DNA from 3 places in the Lacrimispora xylanolytica genome. Region 1 is predicted to be linked to each of the others. Evidence: a T-box and tRNA genes for the amino acid it is inferred to sense, from the RefSeq annotation. Region 1 holds a T-box; the other regions hold tRNA genes.
What was found. The T-box of region 1 lies ahead of leuS (leucine--tRNA ligase). A T-box ahead of a tRNA ligase gene usually reads a tRNA of that ligase, here a tRNA-Leu.
Positions count from the first base shown of each region.

Region 2: it has a tRNA-Leu gene. The T-box ahead of leuS (leucine--tRNA ligase) is inferred to sense a tRNA for this amino acid. The anticodon was not compared.
Region 3: it has a tRNA-Leu gene. The T-box ahead of leuS (leucine--tRNA ligase) is inferred to sense a tRNA for this amino acid. The anticodon was not compared.

Region 1 is NZ_CP113524.1:2,651,189-2,658,735, forward strand. Features, by position in the region: gene OW255_RS12420 (hypothetical protein) at 51-290, shown strand; gene OW255_RS12425 (hypothetical protein) at 347-496, opposite strand; gene OW255_RS12430 (hypothetical protein) at 573-1,133, shown strand; gene OW255_RS12435 (hypothetical protein) at 1,184-1,471, shown strand; gene OW255_RS12440 (DedA family protein) at 1,526-2,152, opposite strand; gene OW255_RS12445 (hypothetical protein) at 2,329-2,586, opposite strand; gene leuS (leucine--tRNA ligase) at 2,841-5,255, opposite strand; T-box leader at 5,346-5,594, opposite strand; gene OW255_RS12455 (CPBP family intramembrane glutamic endopeptidase) at 5,647-6,564, opposite strand; gene OW255_RS12460 (elongation factor G) at 6,715-7,547, opposite strand, start outside.
Region 2 is NZ_CP113524.1:731,580-739,126, reverse strand. Features, by position in the region: gene OW255_RS03560 (peptide ABC transporter substrate-binding protein) at 1-1,569, opposite strand, end outside; gene OW255_RS03555 (serine hydrolase) at 1,691-2,470, opposite strand; tRNA gene OW255_RS03550 (tRNA-Arg) at 2,788-2,861, opposite strand; gene OW255_RS03545 (RraA family protein) at 2,950-3,657, opposite strand; tRNA gene OW255_RS03540 (tRNA-Arg) at 3,800-3,873, opposite strand; tRNA gene OW255_RS03535 (tRNA-Leu) at 3,903-3,988, opposite strand; tRNA gene OW255_RS03530 (tRNA-Val) at 4,012-4,084, opposite strand; tRNA gene OW255_RS03525 (tRNA-Asp) at 4,150-4,223, opposite strand; tRNA gene OW255_RS03520 (tRNA-Ile) at 4,253-4,326, opposite strand; tRNA gene OW255_RS03515 (tRNA-Thr) at 4,368-4,440, opposite strand; tRNA gene OW255_RS03510 (tRNA-Glu) at 4,447-4,518, opposite strand; tRNA gene OW255_RS03505 (tRNA-Asn) at 4,523-4,595, opposite strand; rRNA gene OW255_RS03500 (23S ribosomal RNA) at 4,688-7,547, opposite strand, start outside.
Region 3 is NZ_CP113524.1:3,748,166-3,755,712, reverse strand. Features, by position in the region: gene OW255_RS17480 (S8 family peptidase) at 242-1,915, shown strand; gene OW255_RS17475 (hypothetical protein) at 1,923-2,105, opposite strand; tRNA gene OW255_RS17470 (tRNA-Leu) at 2,318-2,397, opposite strand; tRNA gene OW255_RS17465 (tRNA-Lys) at 2,535-2,607, opposite strand; tRNA gene OW255_RS17460 (tRNA-Gln) at 2,611-2,682, opposite strand; tRNA gene OW255_RS17455 (tRNA-His) at 2,722-2,797, opposite strand; tRNA gene OW255_RS17450 (tRNA-Arg) at 2,829-2,902, opposite strand; tRNA gene OW255_RS17445 (tRNA-Gly) at 2,906-2,976, opposite strand; tRNA gene OW255_RS17440 (tRNA-Pro) at 3,019-3,093, opposite strand; gene OW255_RS17435 (methylated-DNA--[protein]-cysteine S-methyltransferase) at 3,536-3,997, shown strand; gene OW255_RS17430 (hypothetical protein) at 4,125-4,844, shown strand; gene OW255_RS17425 (ABC transporter ATP-binding protein) at 5,074-5,652, opposite strand; gene OW255_RS17420 (ABC transporter permease) at 5,656-6,426, opposite strand; gene OW255_RS17415 (ABC transporter substrate-binding protein) at 6,453-7,511, opposite strand.

The DNA.
Region 1 (7,547 bases):
GCTAATATTCATACACTTACATTGTAAACAAAATATTTGGAGGAACCAATATGAGTGATCTGGCAGCAACTAACTGTGGATGCGGATGCGACAACGGAGGATGTAATAGTGGATGTGGCTTTAATATTATTTGGCTTATCCTGATCCTTTGCTGCTGCGGCGGCAACAACAACGGTTGTGGTAATGGTTGCGGTGGTAACGATGGATGTGGTAGTTGGATTTGGATCATCCTTCTCCTTTGCTGCTGCGGCGGTAATGGTTTTGGTGGCGGCAATAACTTCTGCTGCTAAAAACGAACATAAAACATGGGCCCGATTCTTTATGGATCGGGCCCTGTTTTCATCCTTTAGCGGCTTTGGCTGTTTTCCTGGCCTGGCCTCATATACGGGCCCTGGTTGCCGCTTCCCTTTACGGGATTACGTGTCTGTTTTCTCTTCATACACTCATCATCAATTTCGTATACCGAATTACCATCTATAATTAATCGGCTTCTCATATCTACATCACTCTCCTGTAATACTAATATATGCAGCTGCATATATTGTCAACAAGAAAATCAAGGATCTTATGCTATGAACAACGAACAAAATATGCGCGCTAATGATCTGGACTCCCGCATCGAAAATAATCATCTTCAAATGATGAAGGCTGCCCTTCCTTTCATGAATGTTCCACAACAGCGTTTCATCTCTTACTTTGTTAAATTTAATGAGCTGCAGCGTACCATTAACTTATTTGAAGATGAGGAAGTCGCTACCATGGGAATCTGCTCTGCAGGAGACCGTCAATCACCGGACTCTCCCATTGAAATGTTAAATACGATAAAGCCCTTTGCAAGCCAGAGTGAGCAAGACCAAATTGACCTGATCTTAAACTTTTTCCAGGGATTTCGAATTGCAGGGGCTTACCAGGATTTTGTCCCCACTTCCAGCGTCCCGGTACAGGCACAGGCGCAGTCACAGACACCGAACCAATCCGATGGACAAAACAAGAACCAGAATCCCAGACGACAGAACAACAATCCATTAGGCAGAATGTCTTTCGATCAGCTAAAGAATTTTATTCCTCCAGAACAGCAATCCAGGTTTGAAACCATGCAGCTGATGATGTCCGCCATGCAGCAGATGAATTAACCGTTACCAGATAAACCGATATATCCACACAGAAAGGAAGAATGCAATCCATGAACGCAAACTGGAAACAGGACCCAAGGCTTAAAAAGATGAATCCCCAGAAAATTGCTTTACTAAATGAATTTGCCAACCGGGTAGAAAAAACTCCAAAAGACCAGCTTATGACAACCCTTCTGTCATTGAATGCAGAAGCCAGCCAGAGAGGCATTCAGTTTAATGATGAGGAGACAGATCTTCTTATCTCTATTATGAGTGCCAACATGACCCCCAATGAACGGAGCCGCATGGAAACTCTGCGCATGCTTTCAAAAAATTTAATGAACCGGAATAAAAAATAAAACAAAGGACATTATGCATGATTATAACCTCAGGCATGATGTCCTTAATTTCCTTTATTCTTCTACCTTCGTCTCTTTGATCCGTTTTTTTAGGAACAGAAGGAATGCCGCTCCGCATACACAAAGTACACCTGCACCAATGATAGAGGTCGCAAATCCCAGTTTATGTACGATTGCTTCCCAGTTGTTTCCTGCCGCCGCTCCCAGATTTACCAAAATCAGATTCCAGATGAGGGAACCTATGAAGGTAAATGCAATGAATACTGGCAGGTTCATTTTAGATGTACCGGCTGGCAGTGAGATCAGGCATCTTAAGACCGGAACGCATCTGCAAAACAACACGGAATACTTCCCCTTTTTCTGAAACCATTCAGAGGATTTATAAATATCATCTTTTTTAAATCCAAGAAACCTTCCTACTCTGGTATCTACCAGAGCAGCCAGCCTATCTTCTGAGATAAAGCGGCCGATGCCATAAAGCCCAAGGGAACCTACCACAGACAGGATCGTAGCGTCTAAAATGACACCAGGTACTGTCATGGCTGACTGAGTCGTCATAAGCCCTGCAAAGGTAAGCACAAGTTCCGAAGGAACAAAAGGGAAAATGTTTTCCAGTACTACAAAAACCATGATCGCAAGATATCCATAATGATTCATGGCCTGAACAATAAATTGATCCATTTGAATGCCTTTCTATGAATAAGGACATTATCAGCCATATTTCTATGACATAATGTCCTTATTGAATGTTATTTGATGAAATGCAAGTAAACATTTCAAACGATATTCCAAGTATATGCTACCGGGAATCAATAGTCAAGGCTTAATGGATCGATATGGCAATGATACCCTATCCCTTAATTCTCATTTAACAGGCCAAACAGCTCCTTCTCATCGCAATACATACCGCTTCTGGAAAAATCATCAACCAATTTATTTATCATATAAAGCTGAGCTTCTTTATCCCATTTGCTAAGTTCATTTCTTATCATGTCAAGTCCGCCTTGCTTTGCTCTGTAACGATCCTTTAGACACTCAAAATAGTATTCGTATTGATTGACAAAATATTTATTACTTACATCCTTCATCTTCTCCAAGTCCTGTAATGTTTTCATTCGTACCCTCCCACATGTTTACATATTAAATGAAATCAAACGTATGTTATCCGGATTTTAATGCAATCCTTGACAGCCAGTTCAATTATACTTCCTATCTTATTTTCATGCAATAATTTCCTAAAAAATGCCAAAAATTTTACAGTACCCCTTGAGACTCAAAGAAAAATAAGGCAAAAAACAAGGACATCTTAAGCCATATGCTTACAGCTTAAAATGTCCTTATCTCATAAATGACGTTCTATCTCTGATGATTATTTACAAACAATATTGATGATTCTGCCTGGAACGTAAATTTCTTTCACAATGGTTCCTGTCATCTTATCAGCGATTAATTCCTTGCCTGCTAAAATTGCATCTTCCTTTGATACGTCAGCCGGAAGCGTTACTAAGGCTCTTGTCTTACCATTTACCTGTACTGCGATTTCAACTTCATCATCTTTCATGGCTTCCTGGTCACATTCCGGCCACTGAGCATGGAAAACAGAATCGGTTCCGCCAAGCTGTCTCCATAATTCTTCTCCGATATGAGGTGCAAATGGAGCAAGAAGAACCACAAAGGTCTTAAGAGACTCTTTATCAATGCCACCCGTTTTCTTCGCAAGCTCGATAAATTTGTTGTTGTATTCCATAAATCCGGATATGACTGTATTTAAGTTAAACTGGTTAAATCTCTGGTCAATATCAAAGATCAGCTTATTGCGAAGGCGGATCATCTCTCTGGTTGGCTCTACATCCTTTGTACTGCTTTCAGAAACCAGATTCCAGAAACGATTTAAGAAACGGCTCACACCCTCGATACCTCTGTCATCCCATTCTGCATCAAGCTCTGGCGGACCAACGAAAAGCTCATACATACGAAGGGAGTCACAGCCATAATCACGAACCAGCTCATCAGGAGAAACCACATTTCCCTTTGACTTGCTCATCTTAATGCCGTTCTTACCGGTAATCATACCCTGGTTGAACAGCTTTACAAACGGCTCATCAAAATCTACCACTCCGATGTCATTTAAGAATTTAGTGTAGAAACGGGAATACAGAAGATGAAGCACAGCATGCTCCACTCCACCAATATACATATCTACTGGAAGGTATTTGTCTGCTCTTTCTCTGGATACCAGCTCCTTGTCGTTGTGGCTGTCTACGTAGCGAAGGAAATACCAGGAAGAACCAGCCCACTGAGGCATGGTATTGGTCTCTCTTTTTGCTGCGCCGCCGCACTGAGGACAAGTGGTATTTACCCACTCCTCAATATCTGCCAGAGGTGATTCACCAGTTCCGGTAGGCTGATAGCTTTCTACCTCTGGTAAGGTAAGGGGAAGCTGATCTTCCGGCACCGGCACATTGCCGCAGTGCGGGCAGTGAATGATGGGAATTGGCTCGCCCCAGTAACGCTGTCTGGAGAATACCCAGTCACGAAGCTTGAAGTTTACGGTTTTCTTGCCAAGGCCTCTTTTTTCGATCATGGCAGGAGCTTCTTTTTTAAGAACAGAAGATTCCATTCCATTCCATTCTCCGGAATTGATCATGATTCCGCTGGCATCGGTATAAGCTTCTGTCATGTTTTCGATTTCTTCACCGTCTTTTGCAATGACCTGAACAATAGGAATCTCAAATTTCTTTGCAAATTCAAAATCTCTGTCATCATGAGCCGGTACACACATAATAGCGCCGGTACCATAATCAGCAAGGACGTAATCAGAAAGCCAGATTGGCACCTTGGCACCGTTTAAAGGATTGATGGCATAGCTGCCTGTAAAGACGCCTGTCTTTTCTTTGTCCTGAAGACGGTCTACGTTGGATTTCATGGAAGAATCATAAATATATGCTTCTACCGCTTCCCTTTTCTCTGGAGTGGCAAGGGAAGCAGCAAGTGCATGCTCTGGTGCCAATACCATAAAGGTAGCACCAAATAAGGTATCAGGTCTTGTGGTATATACGGTAATGGCGTCCTCTTTTCCCTCTACCTTGAAATCGATTTCAGCACCATAGGATTTGCCGATCCAGTCAGACTGCATCTTTTTAACCTTATCAGGCCAGTCAAGCTTATCTAAGTCATTTAACAATCTGTCTGCATAAGCAGTGATCTTTAACATCCACTGTCTTAAGTTCTTCTTCGTTACAGCCGTTCCGCATCGTTCACAGCTGCCGTTTACTACTTCTTCGTTGGCAAGACCTGTCTTACAGGAAGGACACCAGTTGATCGGGAATTCCTTTTCATAAGCCAGTCCTTTTTTAAACATCTGAACAAAGATCCACTGGGTCCACTTATAGAATCCCGGATCCGTCGTATTCACTTCCATATCCCAGTCATACACTGCTGCAATTTCATTGATCTGGCGTTTGATATTGGAAACGTTTTCTGCTGTAGACTTTGCTGGATGGACTCCCATCTTAATCGCATAATTTTCCGCAGGAAGTCCAAAGGCATCCCAGCCCATGGGATGAATGACATAATGTCCTTTTAAAATCTGATAACGGCTCCATACATCAGAGATTACATATCCTCTCCAGTGACCTACGTGAAGGCCGCTGCCTGACGGATACGGAAACATATCCAGACAATAATATTTCGGTTTTTTTCCATCATTCACATTAATAGGGGCTTTTGCCCAGTTTTCCCGCCATTTCTTTTCAATGGCGCTATGGTTGTAAGATGCTGCCATAACATTTCCTCCTTTTAACAAGGGATAACCCTTTCATCTGATGCCTGGGGAACCAATAAAAAAAGCGCCTCAGGCCATCTAAAAATCAGCCATAGAGACGCAGGTTCATCCGCGTGGTACCACTCTATTTCATACAATACTCGTATGCTCTCAAACGGATATGAGCTTCATATCCTCCCGCTATAACGGTCGGGTGTCCGGCAATACCTACACAAAAAATGTTTTTCCTTCAGTATGCTACTCAAAGGCGAGTTCGGCTGTCCTCCCCAACCGGCTCTCACCTGCCGCCGGCTCTCTGCATGTTTCAGACCGCTTACTATTCCTAATCACTGTATTTATGCTAACTGTAAATGTAACATAATTGGAGAATTGTGTCAACCGAATTTTACCGTTACCCTGATATCTGCGAAAGAACAAAGGTTACAGTAGAAATCAGAAAAAAGAAAATCATTCCGAAATTTAAGAATAAGATTCGAACACTCCCCTTCCCCCAGGTCTCGTAAGGTCCTGACTGAAAGATAAGATTTTTACGGTTCTGGAAGAATACTACGATTCCGGCAGCTACTGCCATAAGCATGATAAGAGAATAAAAAGCAATCAGCCATGGAACCTCCTGAACCTTTAACCCAACGATGGAACCAATAAAATTGATTGCCATATGAAAAAGGATTGTATAACGGAGTCTTCCCGTCCGTATATAAATATATGCAAATACAATGCCAAGAAAAAATGCATAAAAGAACTGATAAAAATTGCCATGGCTCAGTCCAAAGATAAACGCTGATACGAGTATGGCTGCTTTGTCACCATATAACCGAATCCGGTCAATTAAAATCTTACGGAACAGAATTTCTTCAAATACAGGTGCCATCACTACCATAACGGCAAAAATAGCCCAGCCGCTTAAACCGTTTAAGATCTCCTCCACAGGATTTATCATGGGCCTTCCCTGCAGAACTGAAATAACCTTCATCAATGCCAGCCCAATGAGATTCCCAAGATATAAGGCGCTTATACAGATCAAAAAGCCTGCAAGCAGCATTTTCCGGCTGGCTCTTTCTGAATTCGCTCTTTGAGCCACAGGCATATCCCGGATGATCAGGTACGATATGGCACCTCCCACCACATAATTAGCCAAAGAACTAAAGAATACGTACCAGTTACCCAAGGGAATATTAATTCCAAATATTTGCAATACCCCTACGACGGTTCCAAAACCAAGCTGTAACAAAAGAGTTGTGGCTATGAATGCTCCGTACCCGATGCCGATTCTGGAAAATGCTTTTACTATCATTTTTTTGTTTTCCAATTTTGCTTCTACCTCCTGCTAATTAAAAATAGTTTATCACAGCCAAGGAAAAAGCGCAATTCTGCAGAGGAATCAAAATCTATAAAGTACAGCAGGAGGCGGCATAAATATGCCGCCTCCTAATTAAATAATTCTTAGGATTTTATTGATTTATACCGTTCCCTTATCAACCTTTGCTGCCCGCTCTTCCACCTCTTTCTTCTGGATATCACCAGGCGCAAGTTCGTAACGGCTGAATTCATATTCGAAGGTACCCATTCCGCCGGTCATGGACCGAAGGTCTGTATTATAACCAAACATCTCGGAAACCGGTATATCCGCTTCGATGATCTGTTTTCCGTGATGATCGGAATTCATGCCAAGCACACGGCCTCTTCTGCGGTTTAAATCTCCCATAACGTCTCCTGTAAATTTATCAGGAACTCTTACTTTCAGGGAAGCGATGGGTTCTAACAGAACAGGATTTGCATCCATAAAGCCTTTTTTAAAGGCCATGGTTGCCGCCATCTTAAAGGCCAGCTCTGAGGAGTCTACAGGATGATAGGAACCATCAAGAAGCGTTGCCTTGATGCCAACCACCGGATACGCTGCCAGCGGGCCTTTTTGCACGCATTCTGCCACGCCCTTTTCAACAGCCGGGAAATAGTTTCTCGGCACCGCTCCGCCAAAGACTGTCTCTTCAAAGATATATGGCTTTTCCAGATCACCGGAGGGTTCAAAGGACATCTTAACATCTCCATACTGTCCATGTCCTCCGGACTGCTTTTTATATTTCCCCTGAACTTCCACTTTTTTACGTATGGTCTCCCGGTACGCAAATTTAGGCTTGCTCAGTTCAATCTCTACTTTATAACGGTTTAACAGCTTGCTTACTGCTACTTCAAGCTGCTGGTCTCCGATGGCATATATAAGGGACTGACGGTTCTCTGTATCATTAACCACCTTTAAGGTCCAGTCTTCCTCTGTGAGCTTTGATAGGGCGT
Region 2 (7,547 bases), 1.9 Mb from region 1:
TTTTGACTGATAAAATGGATCCGTCCAGGTTTCCGGATCTGCAAAGTCAGCGCCCCAGTTACATTTCATTAAAGCAAACTTCCCGCCTCTGCGCACCTCCGTTAAGAATCCGTCCGCAGGACCTGCCTCAACCACAATTTCAATAAAGTCCGTCCCAAGCAGACTCTCCATCTGCTGCTTCACGACCTGACACTCTTTATCCCAGTTGATTTCCGAAGGATTATATGGCATTAATACTTTAACCGGAAAGGTCACACCCAATGCGGAAAGCTCTTTCATTGCCTGATCCTTATATCCCCTTGCCTTTGCCTCATCAAATGTCTGGCTCAGGTTTTTCATTTCTCCAACCTCAGTATAATCCACGCCATCTGCATTATAAGTGAAATCCTTAGGAGTAATCGAAGAAAGCACAAAATCATCAGGAGCAGAAGGCTCTATGACCGCCACCTCCTTCGTCTTATTCAAACCGTAAAATAATGCTTTTCGAAAGCTTTCATTATTCACGGCCTTTCTCCAGTTCTCCGGCTCATACTGAGCATCAAACTGAGGATTGAAATTAAAGGAGTAGAAATAGGAGTAGCTGGTCTTTGGCCTTTCTCTGCTGACCAGATTCTTCGTATCCTCACCCTTTAGCCAGTCATCCAAGATATCCGCAGAGATTTCCGCATAATCCACCTCTCCCCGCTTTACCATCTCTGGCCCTATGGTATTATACTCTGCATTATAAATCTCCTGGATTTCATCTATGTAAACAGAAGCTGCATCATAATTTAAGGGATTCTTTTTCAATACATGCTTCTCCTGAGGAGAATACTCCTCCAAATAATAAGCACCATTGTAATACATCTTATCCGCCCCAGTACCAAATTCCTTCCCCAAAGATTCCAGCTGAGGTCCGTAAGCCGGCATATAAACAATATAGGCAAGAGAAGAAAGGAAATATGGAACCTCCTTATCCAAAGTATAAGTGAGGGTATGGGAATCCACTGCCTTTACACCAACCGTAGAAAAGTCCACAGTCTCCCACACCTTCCCATCCTTATCCGGCCCGCCTTTATAAACCTGGCCATTGTAATAATTCTCCGCATTGGCAATGATTCCAAAAAGATTCTGCACATTGGCACTTTCATTTTCCGGGGAAAGCTGATATTTCATAGCATCTACAAAATCCTGAGCCGTGACCTCTCCGACTGAAGCCCCCGTATGATCCACCCATTTGGCTTCCCTCAGCTTAAAGGTCCAGGTAAGAGAAGCATCGTCATAACTCCAATCCGTCGCAAGCCCAGGTTTAATCTTTCCCTTGCTGTCATACTCCACCAACGTATCAATACAGTTTGCCCCAATTTTATAATCAGCTTCCGAAGATGAAACCAGGTAGTTAAGAGTTGATGCCTCGGCCCCATATAATTTTGTATACACGGCGCCATCTTTGGTTTCTCCCCCCTTTGCTCCGTTTTCCTGGGCTCCTGCTCCCTTTTTCACAGTAGCCGTGGAACTGCACCCGCTTAAAACAATGGAAGCCCCAAGAACTGCACCTAAGGCAGCTGCTAATATCCTTCTTTTTCTCATTCATGTTCCTCCTTGTTATCTAAATATATATTCACCCTGAAACAGATTCATTTCTCAGGTGATCTTCTGTATTTCAATCACTTCATGATCTCATCATTCTACGTTTTATTTGTATACTCTTTTACAGGTTAAGCTCCTGATAAAGCTCCAATGAAATTTCCGCCATAAATCTCTCGAAACAAGGCGTATCCGTCTCATTCCCACAATAGCAAACAATAAAAGGAACCTTCCCATAAATAATTCCCACGTCATGGCTGATGCCAGTATCCTCTCCGGTCTTGTGGGCAATCTCCGGCCTGTCAGGAATTGCTTTTAAATAAAATGGTATTTTCCCAGAAAGCTGCTGATTCTTCATGATTGACACCATACGTTCACTGGCACACCTGCTGACCAGGTTTCCATGATATATCATGTTCAATAGCTGGCCTGTCTCTCCCGCTGTAATATAGTTTTGAATCCCCTGTCTTGATTTTTCCAGATCAAACATCTTCCTCTGCAGTACCGTCTTTTCAAATCCTAATCTGGAAATGGTCCCATTAATAGACTCCATCCCAATAAAATCAACTAAAACATTAGTAGCCGTATTATCACTGAAAATAATCATCAGTGTCACTAAATCCATAAGTGTCACCTGAATTCCATCATGAAGATAAGTCAGCGCACCACAGGAGGGCACACAATGTGCTCTTTTGATTTCAAACATCTGATCCGGCTGAAACAGCTCTCTCTCCAAACCTTCAAACACAGAAGCCATGACAAACAATTTAATGACACTGGCCGCCATCATCGGTGCCTGTTCGTGATACCTCATGGTTTCTCCTGTCACCAGATTTTCAAAATAAAAGCTAACTTTTCCTGGAAACTGCTCCAATCTTTTTACCATCTCTGCCTGAGTTAACATAAACGTCTCCCATCCGTTTCATTTAACCATTGATATAAAAAAAGAGGCACTGGACCCATTGTCTGCAGTTACCTCGTCGCACCTGAATTTTATATATCACTCTTATTTTAGTATAATAAAATTAACAAAAAAATCAAGTTATTTTTTACATAAGTTCTTCTTCAAGTTATAATTCTTTATTTTCACATAATCAATGAAATAAAAACTCAAATTATACTGCTCTTATATAATTTTACGCCTTATATTCTAAATCAATGAGTAAAAATAGGCATAAAAAAAGAACAGTCTATATATAACTTACAAACTGTTCTTTTCCATGCGCTGGACAAGATTCGAACTCGCGGCCTTCTGGTCCGTAGCCAGACGCTCTATCCAGCTGAGCTACCAGCGCATCCACTCACAACTGCTACTATACACCCATTTTATTTCTTTGTAAAGGAGTGAATTCCCGTCAAAACTGCCTGACTCTCTTAAAACCATCATCCCATTCGATCCTTCATCATATCAAGTACCCATTGGGGTGCCAGCTGTGGCAATTCCGTACCATTTTTCTTGGCTTCCCCATAAGCTTCAATGGTGCGTCTTCTCTTCGACTCATATGCCAGCTTTTCCTCTGCCATACTTAAGACCAACTCAATGTGTTCTCTCGGAATCACACACACTCCATCAGAATCACCTGCTACCAGATCACCAGGACAAACCTTGATTCCTCCACAAATAATTTCTGTATTAACATTTCCTTCTTCCTTTTTTATCGGTCCATTTGGCATAAAGCCTCTGCTATATACGGGAAATCCCAGTTCAATGTTTCCATCTCTGTCTCTCGTATATCCATCAACGACCATTCCCTGAAATCCCACCGCCTGGCATGCCGCCATAATGAGATCACCACAATATGCCTTACCCAGATAGCCCTTCCCATCTATCACCATAACATATCCTTCCGAAGATGTACTGTAGCTTGCCAGATGAATAGGAAAATTATCCCCTTCACTCGTCTCCACAGTCAAAGCAGTACCGACCATAGTCATTCCCCGGTCTACCGGCATGATCCCTGCATCCATACATCCACAGTTGGAGATTTCCAAACCGCTTTTCTTCACACCATCACATAAAAGAGCAACACCAAGCCTCTCTGCTCTCTCCAAATAACTTTTATCAATTAATTCTGCACAGCCATTTATCACAGCCTCTACCTCTTTTCTTAAGTTATTTACTCTACCCTACAGAAGGTCACATACCATATCTAATACATTTATAGCACAAAAAAAGCACCCTGTACAGGATGCTTTCCTTATGCGAACCCTTGTAAACAAGGGCCTTTCAGTACGTGCGTGAGAAGATTCGAACTCCCGACACCTTGGTCCGTAGCCAAGTGCTCTATCCAGCTGAGCTACACACACATATTCACTTAATTGCCTTATCAGGCAAATGCCGGCGACCGGAATCGAACCGGTACGGGAGGTAAGTCCCGCAGGATTTTAAGTCCTGTGCGTCTGCCAGTTCCGCCACGCCGGCATTCTCATGATTTCTCATGGAAATGGGACCTATAGGGCTCGAACCTATGACCCTCTGCTTGTAAGGCAGATGCTCTCCCAGCTGAGCTAAGATCCCATATGCAATTTGGTAAATAAATTATTTACCCGCTAAATAAAACTCTGTACATTGTTAGCACAGAACGACCCGGATGGGATTCGAACCCACGACCTCCGCCGTGACAGGGCGGCGCTCTAACCAGCTGAGCCACCGGGCCAGATTATCAAAAATTTAGTTCAGTGCTAGTGGACCTTCGGGGACTCGAACCCGGGACCGACCGGTTATGAGCCGGTTGCTCTAACCAACTGAGCTAAAGGTCCTAAACATAATAATCTGATAGATGTATTTAGTTTTTTTGTGAAGCCGATGATCGGACTCGAACCGATAACCTGCTGATTACAAATCAGCTGCTCTGCCAATTGAGCCACATCGGCATTCAATGACCCCAACGAGATTCGAACTCGTGTTACCGCCGTGAAAGGGCGATGTCTTAACCGCTTGACCATGGGGCCAAAGCTCCCCGAGTAGGACTTGAACCTACGACCCAACGGTTAACAGCCGTTTGCTCTACCGACTGAGCTATCGAGGAATATTGCTTTTCAGCAATCCTTGAGGCATATACCCTCAAAACCACACATTGTTATATATCTTTCATCCGTTCTTCCTCTTACCTAAACCAACCTGGTTAAGCCCTCGACCTATTAGTGACAGTCAGCTACACATGTTACCATGCTTCCACCTCTGCCCTATCTACCTCGTCGTCTTCAAGGGGTCTTACTCTTGCGATGGGATATCTCATCTTGAGGGGGGCTTCACGCTTAGATGCCTTCAGCGTTTATCCCTTCCCGACTTGGCTACTCTGCCATGGTGTTGATCACCAACAGATACACCAGAGGTCAGTCCATCCCGGTCCTCTCGTACTAAGGACAGCTCCTCTCAAATATCCTACGCCCACGCCGGATAGGGACCGAACTGTCTCACGACGTTCTGAACCCAGCTCGCGTACCGCTTTAATGGGCGAACAGCCCAACCCTTGGGACCTACTACAGCCCCAGGATGCGATGAGCCGACATCGAGGTGCCAAACCACTCCGTCGATGTGAACTCTTGGGAGTGATAAGCCTGTTATCCCCAGGGTAGCTTTTATCCGTTGAGCGATGGCAATCCCACTTTATACCACCGGATCACTAAGTCCTAGTTTCCTACCTGCTCGACCCGTCGGTCTCGCAGTCAAGCTCCCTTATGCCTTTGCACTCTTCGAATGGTTTCCGTCCATTCTGAGGGAACCTTTGAGCGCCTCCGATACACTTTCGGAGGCGACCGCCCCAGTCAAACTCCCCGCCTGACATTGTCCCCCAGCCAGGTAATGGCTGCAGGTTAGAAACCCAATATCGCAAGGGTGGTATCCCAACATCGGCTCCTCAAAGACTGGCGTCCTTGATTCACTGCCTCCCACCTATCCTGTACATGCAATACCGAATCCCAGTATCAAACTAGAGTAAAGCTCCATGGGGTCTTTCCGTCCTGGCGCAGGTAACCAGCATCTTCACTGGTATTTCAATTTCACCGGGTGCATTGTTGAGACAGCGCTCAAATCATTACGCCTTTCGTGCGGGTCGGAACTTACCCGACAAGGAATTTCGCTACCTTAGGACCGTTATAGTTACGGCCGCCGTTTACTGGGGCTTAAATTCAGAGCTTCGCGTTGCCGCTAACCCCTCCTCGTAACCTTCCAGCACCGGGCAGGCGTCAGCCCATATACCTCACCTTTCGGTTTTGCATAGACCTGTGTTTTTGCTAAACAGTTGCTTGAGCCTATTCTCTGCGGCCTGATTTCTCAGGCACCCCTTATCCCGAAGTTACGGGGTCATTTTGCCGAGTTCCTTAACAATGCTTCTCCCGCCGGCCTTAGGATTCTCTCCTCATCCACCTGTGTCGGTTTACGGTACGGGCACATATTACACAATAGCGGCTTTTCTTGACAGCCCCTACAGAGACTTCCCTACTTTTGTTCGGTACGCGTCACACCTTCCTGTTGCTAAGCGGATTTGCCAACTTAACCAGTCCAATGCTTGCCCCGGTCTTTTCATTCCCGGGTTCTCTCTCGGTTCTGTGTCCCCACAGTTCTGATAATATGCGGTACAGGAATTTCAACCTGTTGTCCATCGACTACGTCTTTCGACCTCGCCTTAGGCCCCGACTTACCCAGAGCAGATCAGCTTTACTCTGGAAACCTTAGATATTCGGCCTGGAAGATTCTCACTTCCATCTCGCTACTCATTCCGGCATTCTCTCTTCTTAACACTCCACATCTCCTTACGGTAATGCTTCAGCGCGGTAAGAATGCTCCTCTACCAATGTATCATACGATACATTCCACAGCTTCGGTGTCGTGTTTTAGCCCCGGACATTTTCGGCGCAAGACCTCTCGACTAGTGAGCTATTACGCACTCTTTGAATGTGTGGCTGCTTCTAAGCCAACATCCTAGTTGTCTCTGAAATCTCACATCCTTTTCCACTTAACACGCACTTTGGGACCTTAGCTGGTGGTCTGGGCTCTTTCCCTTTTGACTGCCCAACTTATCTCGTGCAGTCTGACTCCCGTACATCATCTGACCGGCATTCGGAGTTTGATATTCTTTGGTAAGCTTTGACGCCCCCTAGGAAATTCAGTGCTCTACCTCCGGCAGACTAATACGAGGCTAGCCCTAAAGCTATTTCGAGGAGAACCAGCTATCTCCGGGTTCGATTGGAATTTCTCCCCTACCCACACCTCATCGCCACCCTTTTCAACGGATGTGCGTTCGGTCCTCCACCGCCTTTTACGGCAGCTTCAACCTGGACATGGGTAGATCACCCGGTTTCGGGTCTACCTTTACTGACTCATTCGCCCTATTAAGACTTGGTTTCCCTTCGGCTCCACACCTTAAGTGCTTAACCTTGCCAGTAACGGTAACTCGCCGGACCGTTCTACAAAAAGTACGCGGTTCCACTTTAAACGTGGTTCCACAGCTTGTAAACACAGGGTTTCAGGTTCTTTTTCACTCCCCTCCCGGGGTCCTTTTCACCTTTCCTTCACAGTACTATGCGCTATCGGTCACTAAGTAGTATTTAGCCTTGGGGGGTGGTCCCCCCGAATTCCCACAAGGTTTCTCGTGTCTCGTGGTACTTTGGATCCTGCTCGCTGACTATTGTTTTCCCATACAAGGCTTTCACTTTCTATGGCCGGTCTTTCCAGGACCGTTCTGGTAACAAATCGTCTCACTTATTGCAGTCCGTAACCCCAGCATGCACGCACGCTGGTTTAGGCTCCTTCCATTTCGCTCGCCGCTACTTTGGAAATCGAGTTTTCTTTCTTTTCCTCCGGGTACTTAGATGTTTCAGTTCCCCGGGTTCCCGACGTATGGCTATGAATTCACCATACGACAACTGAGGTTTGCTCAGTTGGGTTTCCCCATTCAGATATCTCCGGATCAAAGGATATTTGCTCCTCCCCGAAGCTTTTCGCAGCTTATCACGTCTTTCATCGGCTCTTAGTGCCA
Region 3 (7,547 bases), 1.1 Mb from region 1:
GAAGAGTTATATAAATTATAACGCAAGAAATCGTTTAAGTAAAGTAAAATAAGTAAATTTTTATCTTTTTAATAAAAAAATTTGTAAATAAAAGTTATTTACGCCTAAATAAAATGAATAGTGATGTTTGTACCATATTGCCGTTATATTCTAAGGCATTGGTTGAATTCTTCTGCTCATATCCGACGGTTCACCGCATAAACTGTATCATATCTTCCTTTAAAAGACAGGAGGCTGATGCATGGAGAAGATTCTGGACAATCGATTTTATGATTTTATTATCAATAATGCATTGATACCCACCTATAATACAGGCGATAACATTACACCCGTTAATGATTTAACTTCCCTGGTTCATATTCCAAAGGACCAGATGGAGCCATGTGATCTGGGAAAAAATTCTTATCATTTGTTTCCTGCTTTATTCACTTTAGAATCCACCGTAAGCTGTGATGAGCCTGATGTAAAAGCACTACAGGAAATTCAGGATACGACTATGTATGGAAGAGGTGTTCTTGTAGGTGTGGTGGATACGGGAATTGATTATCGTCATCCCGTCTTTACGCACAATGATAGGACCACCAGAATCATTTCTATCTGGGATCAGACGCAGGAAGGAAGTGTACCACCAAGAGGATTTACTTTTGGTGCAGAATACACTAGAGAACTGATTAACTTTGCTTTAATCTCAGATCAGCCACTGACTCTGGTTCCATCTGTGGATACCATAGGTCATGGAACTGCCATTGCAAGTATTATGGCAGGCCGTCGGGATGATGCCCATAATTTTGCAGGGATTTCCCCAGAGGCAGATTTGGTCGTTGTCAAATTAAAGGAGGCTAAGGCGAATTTAAAAGAAGTATTTTTTGTCCCTCAAAATGCTCTCTGCTATCAGGAATCAGATATCATGCTTGGTATCCGCTACCTGACAGGTGTGGCAAGCCGGTTAAACCGTCCTATTGTCATTTGTCTGGCATTAGGCAGCAGCCAGGGCGGTCATGATGGGAGAGGGCCTTTAAGTTCGTATCTGGACTATCTGGTACAGCTTCCGCGGACAGGTGTGGTCGTATCGGCTGGCAATGAGGGAAATAATCAGAGACATTATTATAACAGAACAGACATTGCTCCTTTCTATAATAGCTTTCAGCTTTCTGTGGGAAGAATTGACCAGGAATTTATGATGGAAATCTGGCCCTACATACCTTCCAGTCTATTTATAGAGATTACAACACCTACCTATGAAACCTCTCAGATCATAAATCCAACCGTAGAAGGATGTCAGAGAATTACATATCAGACGGTCAATGGAGAGATTTGGGTAAATAATATATTATTTGAGGAAGAGACAGGAGATCAGCTTATACTGCTGAGATTTCGAAATATTCCATCTGGAACATGGTATTTCAGAGTTGGAAGTATGACAGGGGAGCCATTTTCATTTCATTGCTGGCTTCCGTCAGGCAATTTAATATCAAATGAGACCTTCTTTATAAACTCTGACCCCAATACAACCATTACAGCAGCCGGTGATTCGGCACATCCTTTAACAATCACAGCATATAATCAGCAAACTGGGGAAATTCTCCTGGAATCAGGAAGAGGGTATACGAGACTTGGTATAGTGAAACCAGATATTGGTGCACCTGGCTACCGGATTCCCTGTGCCATACCAGAAGGCCGGTATGGGACCATCACTGGAACTGGGGCAGCAGCAGCTCATACAACTGGAGTAGCTGCCACTATCATGGAGTGGGCCTACAGCAAAGGTAATTATACTGCTGTAACAGGGAATCAGGTTAACCGTCTGATCATCAGGGAAGCAGCCCGTGACGAAAATCAGACGTATCCCAACAATATTTGGGGGTACGGAAAGCTGGATCCCAGTGAAATGTACAAACGGTTATTAAGCCAGTAACCGCTTTTTACTTCCTGTGTTCCAGCTCTTCCCGGATTCTGGGCTTGATCCCTCTTCGATTCATCTCCTTTAGAATGTTTTCGAATTCTCCGGGGGGAGCAGAGGGGGCTTTGATTTCCATGCTTGCGGCTTGTAGCTGGTCAAATTCATCGGCCCACTGTTTCTCGGTTTTCTTTACTCGATGTTTCAAATTATCACCTCCCAGAAAATTATATAACGATTGTAAAGCCGCAATAAGGATTAAGCTATATGAAAATATTTCCATATTTTTACAACGATTAATATTTAATTTTTCTTTTCCTATATTATAATAGGAAGGGATTAACTAATCCAACCAATAAAAAAACACCGGAACCCCTTGTGTTTACAAGGAAATCCGGTGTTTTCACCGTTTACCTGACATGCGGGTAACAGGACTTGAACCTGCACGGTATCCCACCAGAACCTAAATCTGGCGCGTCTGCCAATTCCGCCATACCCGCTGACAACAATATAGATGATACCATTGGAAGTAGAAATTGTCAAGAATTATAAATTGTAATTATAAAAATAGGGTGAGAGAGGAGTTTAGGGAAAGAAAAAACGGACTCTGTCAATAGAATCCGTCTTTCTTTATTCATGAGACACCGGGGACTCGAACCCCGGACAACTTGATTAAAAGTCAAGTGCTCTACCACCTGAGCTAGTATCCCATACTGGGCTAGTTGGATTTGAACCAACGAGTGCAGGAGTCAAAGTCCTGTGCCTTACCGCTTGGCGATAGCCCAATTAAAACTCCTGATAAAAAAAAATTCCCTATAAGGGAAAGGTGAGTACAGGGATTCGAACCCTGGGCCTCCAGAGCCACAATCTGGCGCGATAACCAACTTCGCCATACCCACCATAATTCCACATCTTGGTTAGAAATGTGAAACGAGCCTGAAGGGATTCGAACCCCCGACCCACGGCTTAGAAGGCCGTTGCTCTATCCAACTGAGCTACAGACTCAAAAGCGGGTGATGGGAATCGAACCCACGTATCTAGCTTGGAAGGCTAGTGTTCTACCATTGAACTACACCCGCAAAAGTGTTTGAGAGAATATAACTTTTACAGTTTTATCTCAGTCGGGGTGACAGGATTCGAACCTGCGACTTCCTGGTCCCAAACCAGGCGCTCTAGCCAAGCTGAGCCACACCCCGAAGGTAATTCGCGTTTTTGTTTTTCGCTGTTCATCAGCAACGCAAGAGTTATTATATCTGATGGCAATACTTTTGTCAACAATAATTTAGAAAAAAATTCAAATTATTTAAAAAGCTTGAATTTACGTGGTTTTTTGAGGATTTTATCCCAGAAAAGGGAGGAACCGGCAGAACCAATTTCTTGTTCCTGCCGGTTGAGTATGAAAAATAAAAAGTCAATATTAAAAGGTGGGGTCCTTTACATTTATTAGTATATCTGGAAATTGTGACGGAAGTTTGACCTGCGCATAAACATTTCATAAAGATTCGAAAGGAATTATAAGAAATGTTTAAAAACAAATGGATGAATTGCCTGATATGGGAATTTCAGTAGTATTTTAAGGCACCTGTGATATAATGAAACCAGAGAATAAATGGACGAGAGAGAAAGGGGATGTTACTTATGAAATACTGGGACACCATGGAAAGCAGAGTAGGAGCTCTTACTATAATATGCGATGAAGAAGCAATTACCGGGCTGGAATTTTTGGTGAAAGAGCCTTTGGAAGGGATTAAAAAAAGAACCCCTTTGTTGGAACGGGCAGCGCTTCAGCTGGAAGAATATATGGATGGGAAGAGAAAATCATTTGATCTGCCTCTTAAGCCGGAGGGCACGGAATTTCAAAAGAAGGTCTGGAATGCTCTGTTAGACATCCCTTATGGGGAAACCAGAAGCTACAAGGATATTGCGGTAGCCATTGGAAATCCCAAGGCATGCAGGGCAGTAGGAATGGCCAATAATCGCAATCCTATTTCAATTATAATTCCATGTCACCGAGTCATTGGTGCAAATGGCAGTTTGGTTGGCTACGGAGGCGGACTTCCTATTAAGATAGAGCTGCTTAACCTGGAAACTGGCAAATAAGTTGGTAAAATTATTAAGAATTTTTGGGGTTTCTTTCAGTTCCTTTAATCCCCTATACTTTTCTTTTTTTCCATGATATAATTCAGAGCGTCACCGGAAATAAGACTGATTATAAGGAGTGATTAACATGAGAAGAAAAAATTTGTTGGCAGTGATTGCCCTGGCCATGACAGTGATGATAGCAGCTACCGCCTGTGGATCTAAGAATAATACAAAGCAGCAGGAATCTTCCAAAGAAGCTTCCGCTACGGTAGCATCTTCTGAAACTAAGGCAGGGGAGACAAAAGAAGGAGAAACCAGTGGATCTGAAGCAGCAAGCGATGATACACAGGAAGGTGAGACTGAGGAGACCACAGCTTATGTGCAGGTAACCTCTGCAGATGCTGGAAGCATCAATTCCGGCGTATTTACCTCAGTATCAGGAAAATATCAGATTACACCTCCTGCTAACTGGAGTGTAGATGAAGATGGAGATGAGAGCGTAGCCTCATTTACCTCACCCAATGGAAACGATATTCTGGAAGTTACTTATGTAGAAGGTGACGACGCAGACGGTGCAAGAGAGGTTTATCCTGCAACCATGGAAGAGTATAAGAAGCTGGTTGACCGTGGAGACGATATGGAATTTGTTCGCTATAACGTTGAAAATGGAAGCAACGGAAGCCAGAAATTCGATTACGCAGTCCGCTATAAGAATGCACAGGATGGAGTTCGTTATTTTGCTATCAGCGGTTCCTATGATGCAGCAGCAAAGAAGTATATCAGTGCAGCAGGCACCATTGAGTCTGATGACAAGGCAGTAATCGATCAGGTGGAAGCAGCAATTAAGACCTTAAAGCTGAAATAAGACCAGGTTTTACTAAACAGCTCTGCAAGTAAATGAATAAAATTTCTTTTAATAATACTAAATCAAATACCCCTATACAGGTCCATAAAGACAAAGTCCTGTATAGGGGTATTTTGTGTTTTCCTATTAGTTCTGATTATCCTGTTAATTATGTTTTCCCCTTAATTAATGTTTTTATATTGTTATTTCACTAACATCACACTTCATTGGAACTATGGATTTTTATTTGTCATACGTGGATCAAAGTTCCATCAAATAGGGCCGCATCTTCTGAATGATGGGTGCTTATAATTACCAGCTTATCTCTGGTACAAGTCTTGATATAGCGAATTACCTTTTCTTTTGTCCCATGGTCAAGTCCGGTAAATGGTTCATCCATTAGTATTACATCAGAAGGAACAAATAAGGCTCTTCCAATGGCGACCCGCCGCTTCATGCCACCGCTTAAGGTGGACACAGGCCGTAGAAGAGACTCTTCCGGCAGAAGATTTAGAAGTATTTCCTTTGCTTTTTCTCTATGCTCTCTGGAGTAGCCAGGAACTGTCATGATCAGGTTTTCCATGGGCGTAAATTCCTCGCAGAGACGGTCTTCCTGAAACACAGCAGACATTTTTATTCCAACAGGAATATGAACAAAGCCAGAATCCGCTTTTAAAAGTCCTAAAAGAATCTTTAAAAATGAGGTCTTTCCAGAGCCCGATGGACCCATAAGGCAGTAAACGTTACCGGAATGAAGGGATAAGTTCACATCAGAAAGAACGGAACGACCATCAAAGGATAAACATAAATCTCTTATGTTCAGTTCCATATGCTAATCCTCCTTCCTTCTATTTACGACGACGGCAGGAGCTGCCAGGGATAAGAGCCATAAAAACAGGGATTCAAAGGCAGCGCTGATTACGAGAATTACCAGTGTCCAGGCAAATAAGTCAGCAGTGCTTAGATAAATCTTTGCCATATATAGCTTTTCTCCAATGGAATGATCCGGAACCCCGATGACTTCAGCGGCAATTCCTGATTTAAAGCTCATTCCAAGTGCCACCCGGCAGCCGCCAATCAGATGAGGAAGGAGAGCGGGGCGGTATATGTAAAATAACTTCTTAACACGCGGCATCTGAAATACTCTTGCCATTTCCAGAAGCTTTTTATCCGCACTGCGAAAGCCTGCCATGGTATGGAGATAGATCATGGGAAATACCACCAAAAAGGCAATAAACAGGGACAGGTTTTCTGATCCGATCCAGATTAGCGCCAGTATAATAAAAGACGCCACGGGCACAGACTTTAAAAATAACATGGGCGGCTCTAAGAAGTCTTCCAGAAGGGGAAAACGAAAAGCAGCGCCTCCGGTCACCATGCCAGCTGCAAAAGAGAGGAAAAAACCAAGACTGATTTTTCCAAAGGAAAAAGCTATGGTCTTCCAGAACTCCATGGTAAGAATCTGTGACAGCAGCGACTGAAGAACCTCCAAAGGGCCTACTAAAATAATATTGTTTTGGAGGGCAGAGCTTGCCGCCTGCCACAGGAAGATCCAAAAGAGGATCATGAATGCACGTTTTAGCTGGAAGGCAGATGATTTCATTGGATCTCCTTTTTTCTTTGCTTCATTTATGGCATATAATAGAAGGAATCATCAGGAAGAGCTCCGCCCACAGATGACGGCTCCATATCAAAGAGTACGTTTAGGTAGCCGCCTAAAAGGGGCTTCATATCTTTTCCGTCAATATATGTAATGCTGCAATAGGGGATAGCTTTCTCTGCAATGGGTGCTTTTTCAATGATTCCGTCGGAAACCACCAGTGCAGCAGCCTCACTTACATTCGAGTTGACAAATTCCGCAGATTTTTTATGTTCCGCCATAAAGGTATCCACAGCCTCTTTGTGCTCCTTTAATACCTCATTTCTGCAGATAGTGACACCTGTGACCAGGCTGCCGCCCTCTGATCCGGATTTTGCATCCCATTCTTTGGTCAGATCAAGGACCATATGAAGCTTGTCATTTTGGACCATGGCAGCAGTTGCAAAGGGCTGGGGAAGTATGCCGACAGCGTCTGGTTTTTCTTTTAGAATAGAAGCTACTTCGGTTGCCTCTGATTTATACTCCAGAGTCACATCCTCTGCGGTCAGTCCGTTGGCCTTTAATAGATGCTGTAATACATAATCCGGGGTGGTTCCTTTGCCAGTAAGATATATGGTTTTACCCTTTAAGTCGGCTGTTGTCTTAATAGAAGCATCCCCTGAGATACCATAGAGAACTCCTAATGTATTGATGTCAAGTACCGTGATTTCATGGTTTGTCTTTGTATAAAGAATGGAAGCCATATTAGCGGGTACCAAGGCGATATCCAGCTCCTTGCTTACTATCTTCCCAAGGAGTTCGTCGGCTGCGGTTACCATCGTAAACTCATAGCTTCCCTCCGAGGTACCCTTTGAAGACTGATCCTTAAGCTCCACCAGTCCCATAGAGGTAGGGCCTTTTAAAGAGCCGATTTTTAAGGTATAGCTCTCATTTTTTGCCGAATCTGTTTTGGATTCAGTGACTTCCTGAGATAAAGATGCAGTCGTGTCCTGGGGCTTTGTTTCCGGCTCCCCTTTCTTTGTGGAACAGCCGGTTAATGCGGTGAGAGCCACTGTAAGTGCCATGAATATTGGTATTATTTTTTTCATAAAATCCTCCCTTTTTGCAGATGATAATTTCCATAA